Regions from separate parts of the Nonomuraea sp. NPDC048901 genome, predicted to be linked through region 2. Evidence: riboswitches for the same ligand, from Rfam matches in the RefSeq annotation. Region 2 holds a riboswitch; the other holds the start of a gene.
What was found. Region 2 has a riboswitch for thiamine pyrophosphate ahead of AB0C30_RS18715 (FAD-dependent oxidoreductase). Riboswitches for the same ligand answer to the same signal wherever they lie in the genome.
Positions count from the first base shown of each region.

Region 1: it holds a riboswitch for thiamine pyrophosphate, as region 2 does, so the genes downstream of both, AB0C30_RS01495 (cytosine permease) here and AB0C30_RS18715 (FAD-dependent oxidoreductase) in region 2, are expected to answer to the same signal.

Region 1 covers NZ_JBEZFW010000001.1:283,149-288,998, forward strand. Annotated here, with positions in the region: gene AB0C30_RS01470 (transcriptional regulator) at 1-438, shown strand, start outside; gene AB0C30_RS01475 (DNA-formamidopyrimidine glycosylase family protein) at 482-1,360, shown strand; gene AB0C30_RS01480 (MFS transporter) at 1,378-2,808, opposite strand; gene AB0C30_RS01485 (helix-turn-helix domain-containing protein) at 2,884-3,318, shown strand; gene AB0C30_RS01490 (rhodanese-like domain-containing protein) at 3,315-3,638, shown strand; TPP riboswitch at 3,664-3,776, shown strand; gene AB0C30_RS01495 (cytosine permease) at 3,767-5,110, shown strand; gene AB0C30_RS01500 (methylated-DNA--[protein]-cysteine S-methyltransferase) at 5,120-5,686, opposite strand; gene AB0C30_RS01505 (PAS domain S-box protein) at 5,783-5,850, shown strand, end outside.
Region 2 covers NZ_JBEZFW010000005.1:225,069-230,918, forward strand. Annotated here, with positions in the region: gene AB0C30_RS18705 (thiazole synthase) at 1-249, opposite strand, end outside; gene thiS (sulfur carrier protein ThiS) at 242-442, opposite strand; gene AB0C30_RS18715 (FAD-dependent oxidoreductase) at 439-1,740, opposite strand; TPP riboswitch at 1,730-1,847, opposite strand; gene AB0C30_RS18720 (FAD-dependent oxidoreductase) at 1,906-3,069, shown strand; gene AB0C30_RS18725 (Rv2175c family DNA-binding protein) at 3,100-3,474, shown strand; gene thiE (thiamine phosphate synthase) at 3,452-4,087, shown strand; gene AB0C30_RS18735 (polyprenyl synthetase family protein) at 4,209-5,276, opposite strand; gene metF (methylenetetrahydrofolate reductase [NAD(P)H]) at 5,350-5,850, shown strand, end outside.

The sequences.
Region 1 (5,850 bases), on a different contig from region 2:
CGGTTGGCCTGGCAGGCGCCGGCCGCGCATCTGGGCGATCTCGTCGACCTGGCGCACACGACCTTCCATGACGAGCTGAGGCTGCATCGGGAGCTGTCGGCCTCGTTCGGGGCGACCTTGGAAGGCGCACGGAAGGGGCCGGCGTGCGCGGCCTACACGACGTTCCTGCTGGAGTCGGCCGCCGATTATGGCGAAGGGCTGGCCGCGCTTTATCCGTGCATGTGGGGATATTCGCAGCTTGGTCGGCTCTTGGCGGAGGACTTGCCCGCCGAGCCGCGCTATCGGAGATGGGTGGAGACGTACGCCGATCCGGGATTTGCGGCGCTGACTGTGCGGATCGCCGAGATGATCGACCAGGCCGATCCCGAGCCCGCGCGGGCGGAGGCGTTGTTCCGCGAGGGGATGGCGCACGAGCTGGCGTTCTGGGACGTCCCATAGTTATCCACAGGCTGTGGATGACGGTGCGTCGTACCCTGGTGGCATGCCTGAACTCCCCGAAGTGGAATCGCTCGCCGGTTTCCTGCGCGAGCGGGCGGTCGGTCGCACGCTCCTGGGCGTCGACGTGGTCGCCTTCTCGGCGCTCAAGACGTTCGACCCGCCGGTCACCGCGCTCGGCGGGCTGACCATCACGGGCGTGGCCAGGCACGGCAAGTTCCTCGACTTCGACTGCGACGGCCTGCACCTGGTCATCCACCTGGCCCGCGCGGGGTGGCTGCGCTGGCGCGAGGACCTCTCGGGCGCGAAGCCGGTCCGTCCGGGCAAGGGCCCGCTGGCGGTACGGGTGCGCCTGGCGCCCGACGACGAGGGCCTGGCGCCCGGGTTCGAGCTGACCGAGGCGGGGACTCAGAAGCGCCTAGCCGTCTATGTCACGAAAAATCCTGATGACGTGCCGGGTGTCGCCGCCCTCGGCCCCGACCCCCTCGACGACGCCTTCACCGTGGCCACGCTCAAAGCCATCCTGAACGGCAGCCGTACCCAGGTGAAGGGCCTGCTGCGCGACCAGAAGGTGATCGCGGGCATCGGCAACGCCTACTCCGACGAGGTGCTGCACGCGGCCAAGATGTCCCCGTTCAAGATCGCCTCGACCCTCACCGACGACCAGATCGCCGACCTGCACGAGGCCATTGTCACCACGCTGCGCGAGGCGGTGGAGCGGGCGCACGGCCTGGCCGCGAAGGACCTCAAGGCGGAGAAGAAGTCCGGCCTCCGTGTCCACAACCGCGCCGGTCAGCCGTGCGACGTCTGCGGTGACACCATTCGCGAGGTGTCCTTCGCCGACTCCTCGCTGCAGTACTGCCCCACCTGCCAGACGGGCGGCAAGCCGCTGGCCGACCGCCGCCTGTCCCGCCTGCTGAAGTAACGCCTCCGTGCCTATGGTCATGCTCTGACGATGATGGGTTCCTCGGGCTCTCCGGACCTGTCGGTCCCCTGCGTGGGGGTGGGCGGGCGTCGGCGTAGGCCGGTGGCCATGATGAGCGCGGCGACTGCCGTGGCGGCCAGCGGTACCAGCAGTGCCGTCCTGATGGCCGCCAGTCCGGCCTCTGCGGAGGTCGCGTCGCCGAGTGCCGCCACGCTGACCGCCGTGACCATGGACAGCCCGAGTGCCGCGCCGAACTGGAAGGCCGAGTTCAGCAGCCCACCGGCCAAGCCCTGCTCGTCCTCCGCGATGCCCTCCGTGGCGACGATCGTGAGCGGGCCGTACACGAAGGCGAACATCAGGCCGATCAGCAGCATCGACGGCAGCATGGCCGCGTACGACCAGTTCATCCCGACCCCCACGAACAGGCCGTAAGCCGCGAGCCCGGACAGCAGGCCGCCGAAGATCACCCGGGCGTTGCCGTACCTCTGCACCAGCCAGGGGGTCAGCGTGGGCGCGAGCGCCACGTCGGCGGCGGCGGCGAGCAGGGCCAGCCCGGTCTGGACGGTGGACCAGCCGCGCAACTCCTGCAGGTACAGCGTGACGAGGAACTGGAAGCCGAAGAACGACGCGGTGAGCAGCAGCGCAGTCAGGTTGGCGCGCACCAGTGGCGCGGAGCGCAGGATGCCCAGGCGGACGAGCGGAGTGGCCGACCGCCGCTCGATCACCACGAACGCCGCCAGCAGCGCCACGCCGCCCGCGAACGCGCCGACGGTCCAGGCCGGGCCGTCGGTGGGGTGCTCCAGCCGTACCAGGCCATAGACCAGCAGCGTCATCGCGCCGGTGATGGTCGCGGCCCCGGCCAGGTCGACGCCGCCGGCGGGCCGGGGCGTCCGCTGCTCCTTCAGCAGCGGGACGGCGGCGATCAGGATCGCCAGCGAGAAGAGGACGGGCGCGAAGAAGACCCAGCGCCAGCCGATCGAGCTCAGCAGACCACCGATCACCAGCCCGAGCGCGAACCCGGCGGCCCCCGTCCCCGCGTACACCAGCAGCGCGCGGTTGCGCTGCCTGCCCTCGGAGAAGCTCGTGGTGATCAGCGACAGCCCGGCGGGCATCATGAAGGCGGCCGCGACCCCGGTGAGGAACCTGGCGACCAGCAGCACCCACCCCTCGGTCGCGAACCCGCCCAGCCCGGAGAACACCACGAACACGCCGAGCCAGAGCAGGAACATCCTGCGCCTGCCCAGCAGGTCGGCCGCCCGGCCGCCGAGCAGGATGAAACCGCCACAGCCCAGGACGTAGGCGCTCACCACCCCGCTCAGCATGCCCGTGGACAGCCCCAGATCCGCCCTGATCGACGGCAGGGCCACGTTCAGCATGGCCACGTCGGTGCCCTCGATGAAGATGGCCCCGCACAGCACGATCAACATGCCCCAAGCGCGTTTGGACATGGTCAACTCCTGGTTACTTATCGGCATTCGGTTATCTCTGGTAACCATCCAAATCATCCGGCAGTATGAAATGTCATGGAAGACGGCACTTCTAAGTCACCCGGTTACTGCGAGAGCACCGTGGACGACGACTACGACGTGTGGCAGTGGGACACCAGGGAGGACTGCGAGGTCCGGCAGATACTCGACCGGGTCGCCGACAAGTGGTCGCTGCTGGTCATCGCGCTGCTCGACTGCCAGAGCCTGCGCTTCACCCAGTTGCGCCGCGAGATCGACGGGGTCAGCCAGCGGATGCTCAGCGTGACCCTGCGCCACCTGGAGCGCGACGGCCTGGTCAGCCGTACGGTCCACCCCGTCGTGCCCCCGAGGGTCGACTACGCGCTCACGCCGCTCGGCCGGACGCTGCACCAGACGATCAAGAGCCTGGTCACCTGGACCGAGGAGCACCGGCAGGAGATCGCCACGGCGCGTGCTGCCTACGATGAGCGACGCGAGATGATGGAGGCATGACGGTTCCAGAGATTCCGGCAAGCGACGTTCCCGCTGACGCCTACCTGCTCGACGTGCGCGAACAGGACGAATGGGTGGCCGGGCACGCCCCCGAGGCGGTGCACATCCCGATGACGCAGATCCAGGGGCGGGTCGAGGAGGTGCCGGGCGACCGGACCGTCTACGTGGTCTGCCGGGTCGGCGGCCGGTCGTTCCAGGTCGCGGCCTGGCTCAACCAGCTCGGGCGCGAGGCGGTCAACGTCGACGGCGGCATGCAGTCCTGGGCGGGCGCGCGCCGCCCGATGGTCAGTGAGACGGGGCGCCCGCCGTTCGTCGCCTGACGGATGGCATAATCCGCTCGACAACTACACAAACCGCGGGAGCTCGGGGTGCACCGGGCTGAGAGGGCGACTGATCTGTCGCCGACCGCATGAACCTGTCCGGGTAATGCCGGCGTAGGGAGTGTGAGATGACGCATGTCGTCGACGAAGTCCCGCTGACCCTCGAAGGGACGCCCCCCAAGACGCTCGGGCTGCTCGACCAGGGGGCCCTGTGGGCGAACCTGGCGGTGAGCCTGCTGGGGTTCAGCGGCGCGCTGTTCCTGCTCGACCCGCTCGGCGGCAGCCCGCTCAGCCTGACCGCCGCCCTGCTCGCCGCGCTCGTCGGCAGTCTGGTCGGCACGGCCATGGTGGGGCTGTCGGCCATCCCGGGCACGCAGACCGGGCGGCCGGCGATGGTGCTGCTGCGCGGGTTGTTCGGGGCGCGGCTGTCCTACATCCCGACCGTGCTCAACATCGTCCAGATGATCGGGTGGGGCGCCTTCGAGCTGTGGGTGATCGCCAAGGGTGCGATGGCCATCTTCGGCGACGTGGTGCCGTACCAGGTGTGGGTGGTGGTGGCGGGGGCGTTGACCACGTCGCTGACCATCTGGCCGCTCGGGTCGGTCCGGCTGCTGCGGCGTTACGTCACCATCGGGGTGATCATCTCGCTGGTCTGGTTCGCGGTGGCGTTCCTGTCGAAGGCTCCCCCGCAGGGCGGCGGGTCGTGGACGGCTTTCGCGCCCGCGGTCGACTACGTCATCGCGCTGTCGGTCTCGTGGGTGCCGATCGCCGCCGACTTCGCCCGGCACTCCAGGTCGAGCCAGGCGGCCTTCGCGGGCGTGGTCGGCGGCTACACGCTGGCCCAGGTCGCCTGCCTGGGGCTGGGCGTCTACGCGGTGGCCATCGCCGGGTCCGCCGCGGTGGCCGCCGACGGCACGGCCGTGTTCGGGGCGTTCGTCGCGGTGCCGCTGGGCGCGCTGTTCTTCGCGATCCTGGTGCTGCGGGAGGCCGACCAGTCGTTCGCGAACGTCTACTCCACGACCATGTCCCTGCAGAACCTCATGCCGCGCGTCGACCGGCGGGTCTTCTCGATCGCCATCGGCGTGCTGACCACCGCCATCGCGCTGGTGGTCGACGTGAACTCGTACGGGGCGTTCCTGGGCGTGATCGGTGCGGTGTTCGTGCCGATGTTCGCGGTGCTGGCGGTCGACTACTTCCTGCTCGGCGGATCCTCGGGGTGGAACACCGACGAGGACGCGCCCGCTCGCTGGTCCATGCTGGTGCCCTGGGCGCTCGGTTTCGTGGCCTACTGGCTGACCACCTCCACGCCCACGGTCGCGCAGTGGGACGGCCTCTGGGCGGCCGTACGCGAGGCCATCGGGTTCACCAGGCAGCCGTGGATGAACGGGGCCCTGGGCGCGGCTCTCGTGGCGGCTCTGGTGACGCTGGCGATCGGCTGGGCGACCAGGCGCGCGTCGATCACGCGTCGTTGAGTACGTACCTCAGGCCCGCGAGCGTTTCTCGATGTTGAGGAGATGACGCTTGGCGGCCTGGCCGCCCGCGTAGTCGCCGAGTTCGCCGTCGCCCGGCACGATCCGGTGGCACGGCACGACCACACAGACGGGGTTGGCGTTGAGCGCGTTGCCGACCGCGCGCAGCGCGCGCGGGCGGCCGATGCTCTCGCCGATCTCGTCGAGGGTCGCCGTCTCCCCGTAGGGCACGGCCATGGTCTTCTGCAGCACCGTGCGGGCGAACGTCGTGGCGATGGACAGGTCCACCGGCGTGGCGAAGGCCCGCAGGCGCCCGGAGAAGTAGGCGTCGAGCTCCCTGCGCACCGGATCGAGCCGCCCGGGGTCGGGCCCGACGAACGCGCCCACATGCCGGACGACCAACTCGAAGACGGTGTCCTCCGACTCGAAGCTGCACGCCACGATGCCCTTGCCGCTCACCGCCAGCACCAGCCGGCCGACCGCGCCGTCATAGGTGCCGAACGCCACATCGGGCGGCACCTCGCCGCGATAGGTGGCGGAAGTCACCCGCAGCAGGGCATCGAGGTCTCCACTGGACATACCCGCCACCCTCTTCCGCCGCCCTGAAAGGCCGTGCCCGCAGCGTATCGGACGGATCGCCCGACGAACGCCGCACGCCACAGGCACTATGGAGGTGTGGGTGACGACAGAGCAGGCAGTGACGATGAGATCGCTCGCGCGGTGCTCGCCAGCTCGCCCAACGC
Region 2 (5,850 bases):
GGCGGTCAGCACGGCGTCGCCCGCGGTGAAGCAGCCGGCGGTGTTGGGCAGGACCTTGATGCCGCGTTCGCGCAGTACGTCGAGCACCGAGCCGGGCGCACTGGGGTCGAGCCGCCGCATGGCGACGGTCGTCAGCTCGGTGCCGGACGCGACCAGCGCCTGGTCGAGCACCTCCAGCGACGGGGCACCGCCGGTGCCCATGATGAGCCGGGAGGAGAACTTCTCTCCGGCTATGAGCAGATCATCCACCTTGCACCGCCGTCAGCACTTCCATCCGGTCGCTGTCGCCGAGCGCCGTCGTCTCCCAGGCGCTCCGCGTCACCACCTCGTCGTTCACGGCCACGGCCACGCCGGTCGTCGCCGTGGTGAGCGTGAGTACGGCCTGCGCCACGGTGGTGCCGTCGGGCACCTCGTGCGGGGCCCCATTGATGATCACATTCATGAAATATCCCGATACCTCAGCGGCGAGCACAGCTCCGCGAGCTCGCTCTCCTCGCCCAGCAGAATGGCCGCCGTGAGCGGAGCCAGCAGCACCCCGCCCCGGTGATGCCCAGTGGCCAGCACCAGCCCCGGCGTCCCGCTGGGCCCGATGAGCGGAACGTTGTCCGGTGTGCCCGGCCGCAGCCCCGCCACCACGTCGGCGATCTCCAGCTCGGTGACGCCCGGCACCAGCTCGTGGGCGTCCCGCAGCAGCTCGTACAGTCCGCCCGCCGTCACCCTCGTGTCGAACCCCAGCTCCTCCTGGGTCGCCCCGACCACCAGCTCACCGTCACCCCTTGGCACCAGGTACACGGATTTCCCGTGGACCGTCCCGCGTACGCACCTGCCGAGCAGGGGCTGAGGGGAGCGCAGCCGCATGATCTGCCCCTTGACCGGTCGCACCGGGACATCGACCAGCCCGGCGCTCCACGCCCCGGCCGCCAGTACGACCCGCTCGCCCCGGATCTCATGGGGGATGTCCACCTGCGGGCGGCCCTTGTCCAGGGTGGCCGTCCCGTCTGGGGGTGTGAGGCGTACGCCCACCACCTTGTCGCCGTCCCGGAGCAGTTCGCTGACGCGAGCCCGGACGAGGGGGACGCCCAGGCGGTCGAGTGCGGCCAGGAGCGCGGCGGTGACACGGCGCGGGTCCACCCAGGCGTCTCCACGGGCCAGTAGCCCACCGCGTACGGAGGGCGCCAGCATGGGCTCCAGCCGGCGGCACTCGCGCCCGGTCAGCCGCTCGACCGGTAGCCCCAGCTTCTCCATGAACGCGGCCAGCTCACCGAGCGCCGCCAGATCGTCGGCCCCGAACGCCACGGCCAGCGTCCCGTCGACCCGGAAGTCCAGCCCGGCCCGCGCGGCCTCACTGAGCCCGCTCACGACCGCTTCAGCTGCCCCCGCTTCGTCAAGGCGGTTGGTGGCGGGACCCGCAGCAGCATGGAGGCCGACGTCGGAGGCGGCGAATCCCGTACCAGCATCGCGGTGAGAGCGGTTGGCGGCGGATCCCGTACCGGCGTCGAGGTCGGCGTCGGTGGCGAGTTCGGAGGCGAAGGACGGCCAGCGGCGCAGTGCGGCGAGGCCCAGCCGGAGCAGCGGCTCCTCCGTGTACGTGACCTCGCTCACCGGTGCCAGCATGCCCGCCGCCGCGTGCGAGGCCCCGGTGGCCGGAGCCGGGTCGACCACGGTGACCGGCCGACCCGAGCGGGACAGGCGCCAGGCGATGGACAGCCCGATGATCCCGCCGCCTACGACGATGTCCACGTCCGCTCCCTTCGCCGGCATGATCCGGATCAGGTGTCTTGCGGTCGAAGGCCCGGTGCAGCCTTCCTCTCAGCCCGGTAAACGGCCGGACTCCCGCGCGTCTTACGTCTCCACCCTACGGCCTCGGCGCGACGTCCCGGCACGGGCCCCGTTATGGTCTTGAACGTGAATCATGTGGTGGTGGCAGGCGCCGGTCTGGCCGGTGTACGGAGTGTCGAGGCGCTGCGCGCGAAAGGGTTCGACGGCAGGATCACGCTGATCGGGCAAGAGCGGCACCGGCCGTACGATCGGCCACCCTTGTCGAAGGCGGTCCTGTCCGGCAGCAGTGACTCCAGCTTCGTCGACGCCGACCTCGCCGTGCTGGAGGTGGACTTCTGGCCGGGCGTCTCGGCCAAGGCGCTGCGTCCCGGCGTCGTCGAGACAACCGAGGGCGAGCTCGGCTATGACGGCCTGGTGATCGCCACCGGCGCCGAGCCGATCACGCTGCCCGGCGACGGCCGCCAGCACGTGCTGCGTACCCTCGACGACGCGCTGGAGCTGCGCGCCCGGCTCGTCAAGGGCGCCCACGTGGTGATCATCGGCGCCGGCTGGATCGGCGCCGAGGTGGCCACCGCCGCCCGCCGGGCCGGCTGCGAGGTGACCGTGATCGAGGCCGGCCCCACCCCGCTCGCCCAGGCGGTCGGCCCTGAGATCGGCGCCCGCACCCAGGGCTGGTACGAGGGCATCGACCTGCGGCTCAACACCCTGGTCGGCTCAGTGGACGACGGCGGCGTCACGCTCGCGGACGGAAGCCTCATCGAGGCGCACGTGGTCGTCACCGGTGTCGGAGTACGCCCGACCGTCGGCTGGCTCGCGGGCTCCGGCATCGACCTGGACAACGGCGTCGTCACCGACGAACACCTGCGCACCTCCCTGCCGAACGTCGTGGCCGTGGGCGACTGCGCCGCCTGGTGGTCGCGCCGGTTCGAGACCAGGCTGAGGGTCGAGCATTGGGACGCCGCGCTCAACTCACCCGAGGTGGCCGCCGCCACGCTGCTGGGTGTCGAGGCCGCCTATGACCCGGTGCCCTATTTCTGGTCTGAGCAGTTCGGTCACATGGTCCAGTACGCGGGCCACCACCCGGCCGGAGACCGCCTCCTCTACCGAGGCGAACTCGGCGGAAAATGGTCGGCCTGCTGGCTCACCTCGGACGACACCCTGGCCGCGGTACTCGCCGTGGACCGGCCCCGAGACCTCGTCCAGGGCCGCAGAATCATCGAAGCCGGACACCGCGTAGACGCCGAACGCCTGGTAGATCCCGACCTCTCCCTACGGGACTGTGTTGTTTGAGCAAGCACGCCATGTGGTAGTTGTGGTTTCGTGACGCTTTCTGTTGCGCAGATCGACCGGGAGACCGACCAGCTCGTCGCCGAGTGGCTCACTCTCCCCGAAGTGGCCGCGCGCCTCGACCTTTCGATAGGGCGGGCCAAGCAACTCCTCAAGGACCGGAAACTGCTCGGTGTGCGCCGGGGTGGTGGTGGGCCACAAGTGCCCGCGGTGTTCCTTGACGGAAAGGACGTGATGAAGGGTCTGCCCGGCACACTCTCCGTGCTGCGCGACTCCGGTTACGACGACATCGAGTCGCTGCGCTGGCTCTTCACTCCCGACGACTCCCTGCCCGGCTCGCCGGTCGACGCCATCAGGGCCGGTCGCCATACCGAGGTCAAGCGGCGTGCCCAAGCCCTCGCTTTCTGACGCCCGCCTCTACCTCTGCACGGACGGCCGTCGCGAACGCGGTGACCTGGCCGAATTCCTCGACGCGGTGCTGGCCGCGGGCGTGGACATCGTCCAGTTGCGGGAGAAGGGGCTGGAGGCGCGCGAAGAGCTCGCGCTCCTCGAGGTCTTCCGCGACGCCTGCGACCGGCACGGCCGGCTGCTGGCGGTCAACGACCGGGCCGACATCGCCTACGCCGCCCGGCCCGACGTGCTCCACCTGGGGCAGGACGATCTTCCGGTGAAGGTCGCGCGAGAGATACTCGGCGACGACGTCTTCATCGGACGGTCCACCCACTCCGTCGCCGAGGCGTCCGCCGCGGCCGTGGAGGAGGGCGTCGACTACTTCTGCTGCGGTCCCGTCTGGCCGACGCCGACCAAGCCGGGCCGCCACGCGCCGGGGCCGTCGCTGCTGCGGCACGCGGCGTCGCTCGGCACCGGGCGGCCGTGGTTCGGCATCGGCGGCATCGACCTGGGCAATCTCGACCAGGTCAGGTCGTACGGGGTCGAACGGGTTGTGGTGGTACGCGCCATCACGGAGGCCGAGGATCCGGGCGCCGCGGCAGCGGAGTTCGCCAAGCGCCTGGCCGGCTGACAGACGCGCGCGGGCGCCCTCCGGCGCCCGCCGCGCCGTACTCAGGTGGTGTGTGGGGCGGCGGGTTGTACGTGCGGCCGTTCAGGCGTGCCTGAGAGTGACAGGTAGTGCGTGTGATGGCTCAGGTGGTGCGTGAGGTGGCGGCCACCGCCAGGTCCGACAGGGCCGCGCGGGCCTCCGGTGTGATCGGCGCCTTGCCGAGGAACGTCAGCGCCTCGCCGAGGTAGTCGCCGATCATGTCCTCGCACTGGCGCAGCGCCCCGGTGCCCTCGATGATGCGCCGCAGCGCGGCCACCCCGTCCTCGTCGAGCCCGGGGTCACCGAGCAGGGCGCGCACGGTCTCGGCGTCGCCGGGTGCGGCCGCGGCCAGCGTCCGGGCGACGAGCATCGTCCGCTTGCCCTCGCGCAGGTCGTCGCCCGCCGGTTTGCCGGTCTGCGCCGGGTCGCCGAACACGCCCAGGATGTCGTCGCGCAGCTGGAAGGCGATGCCGACCCGTCGGCCGTACTCCATGCAGAGCTCGTCCATCCACGGCTCCAGGCGGCCGGCGGCGAGCGCCAGGCCGAGGCGGAGCGGTTGTTCGACGGAGTATTTGCCGCTCTTGTAGAGGGCGACGCGCAGGGCGGACTCGAAGGTGTTCTCGCCGTGCGCCTGCTCCAGCAGGTCGAGATATTGGCCACACATCAGCTCGGTGCGCATGTGGTCGTGCACCGGCTGGGCCGCCGACAGGGACTCGGGCGGCAGGCCGCTGCTGCGCCACATCTCGCCGGACCAGATCAGCAGCAGGTTGCCCAGCAGGATCGCCGCGCCCTCGCCGAACTGCTCCGCCGAGCCGTGCCAGCCCGACTTCTCATGGATGGCCTCGAAGCGGCGGTGCGCGGACGGCATGCCCCTGCGCAGGTCGCTCTTGTCCATCACGTCGTCGTGCACCAGCGCGCTGGCCTGGAGCAGCTCCAGCGAGGCGGCGGCGGTGAAGATCCCGGGCACGTCGGTGCCGCCCGCGCCCCGCCAGCCCCAGTAGCAGAAGGCCGGGCGCAGCCGCTTGCCGCCGGACAGCAGGTCTTCGGCGGCCGAGCGGAGCGGCTCGAGCTCGGTGTCGCCGGGGGTGGGCAACTGCCGTCGGACGAACGTCCGCAGCGCGGCGTCCACCTTGGCACGCAGGGCGTCCAGGCTCGCGGCGTCAGTGGTCATGCATCTGAGACTAGTGGCCGGGCGGCCGAGCCGGATCTCCAGGGACGGGGCTTGTGGCGGTAGCCTGGGTCACATGGCGCTTGGTCGACCCTCCATCCGGCCCGATCGTGTTCCCACCGTCCGTGAGCTTCTCGCGTCCGGTGGCCGGTCGTTCTCCTTCGAATTCTTCCCGCCGAAGACGGACGAGGGGGAACGGCAGCTGTGGCGGGCGATCAGAGAGCTCGAGTCGCTGCGGCCGACGTTCGTGTCCGTGACCTACGGCGCGGGCGGCTCCAGCCGTGACCGCACCGTCGACATCGTCGAACGGCTGGCCCACGACACCACGCTCACCCCTGTGGCGCATTTCACCGCGGTCAACCACTCGATGCGCGAGCTGCGCCACCTGATCGGCCGCTTCGCGGACGCGGGGGTGCGCAACATCCTCGCCGTGCGGGGCGACCCTCCCGGTGACCCGACGGGCGAGTGGGTTCAGCACCCCGAAGGCGTCCTGTACGCCGAGGAGCTCGTGCGGCTGATCCGGCAGGTGGGCGACTTCTGCGTGGGCGTGGCGGCGTTCCCGTACAAACACCCGCGT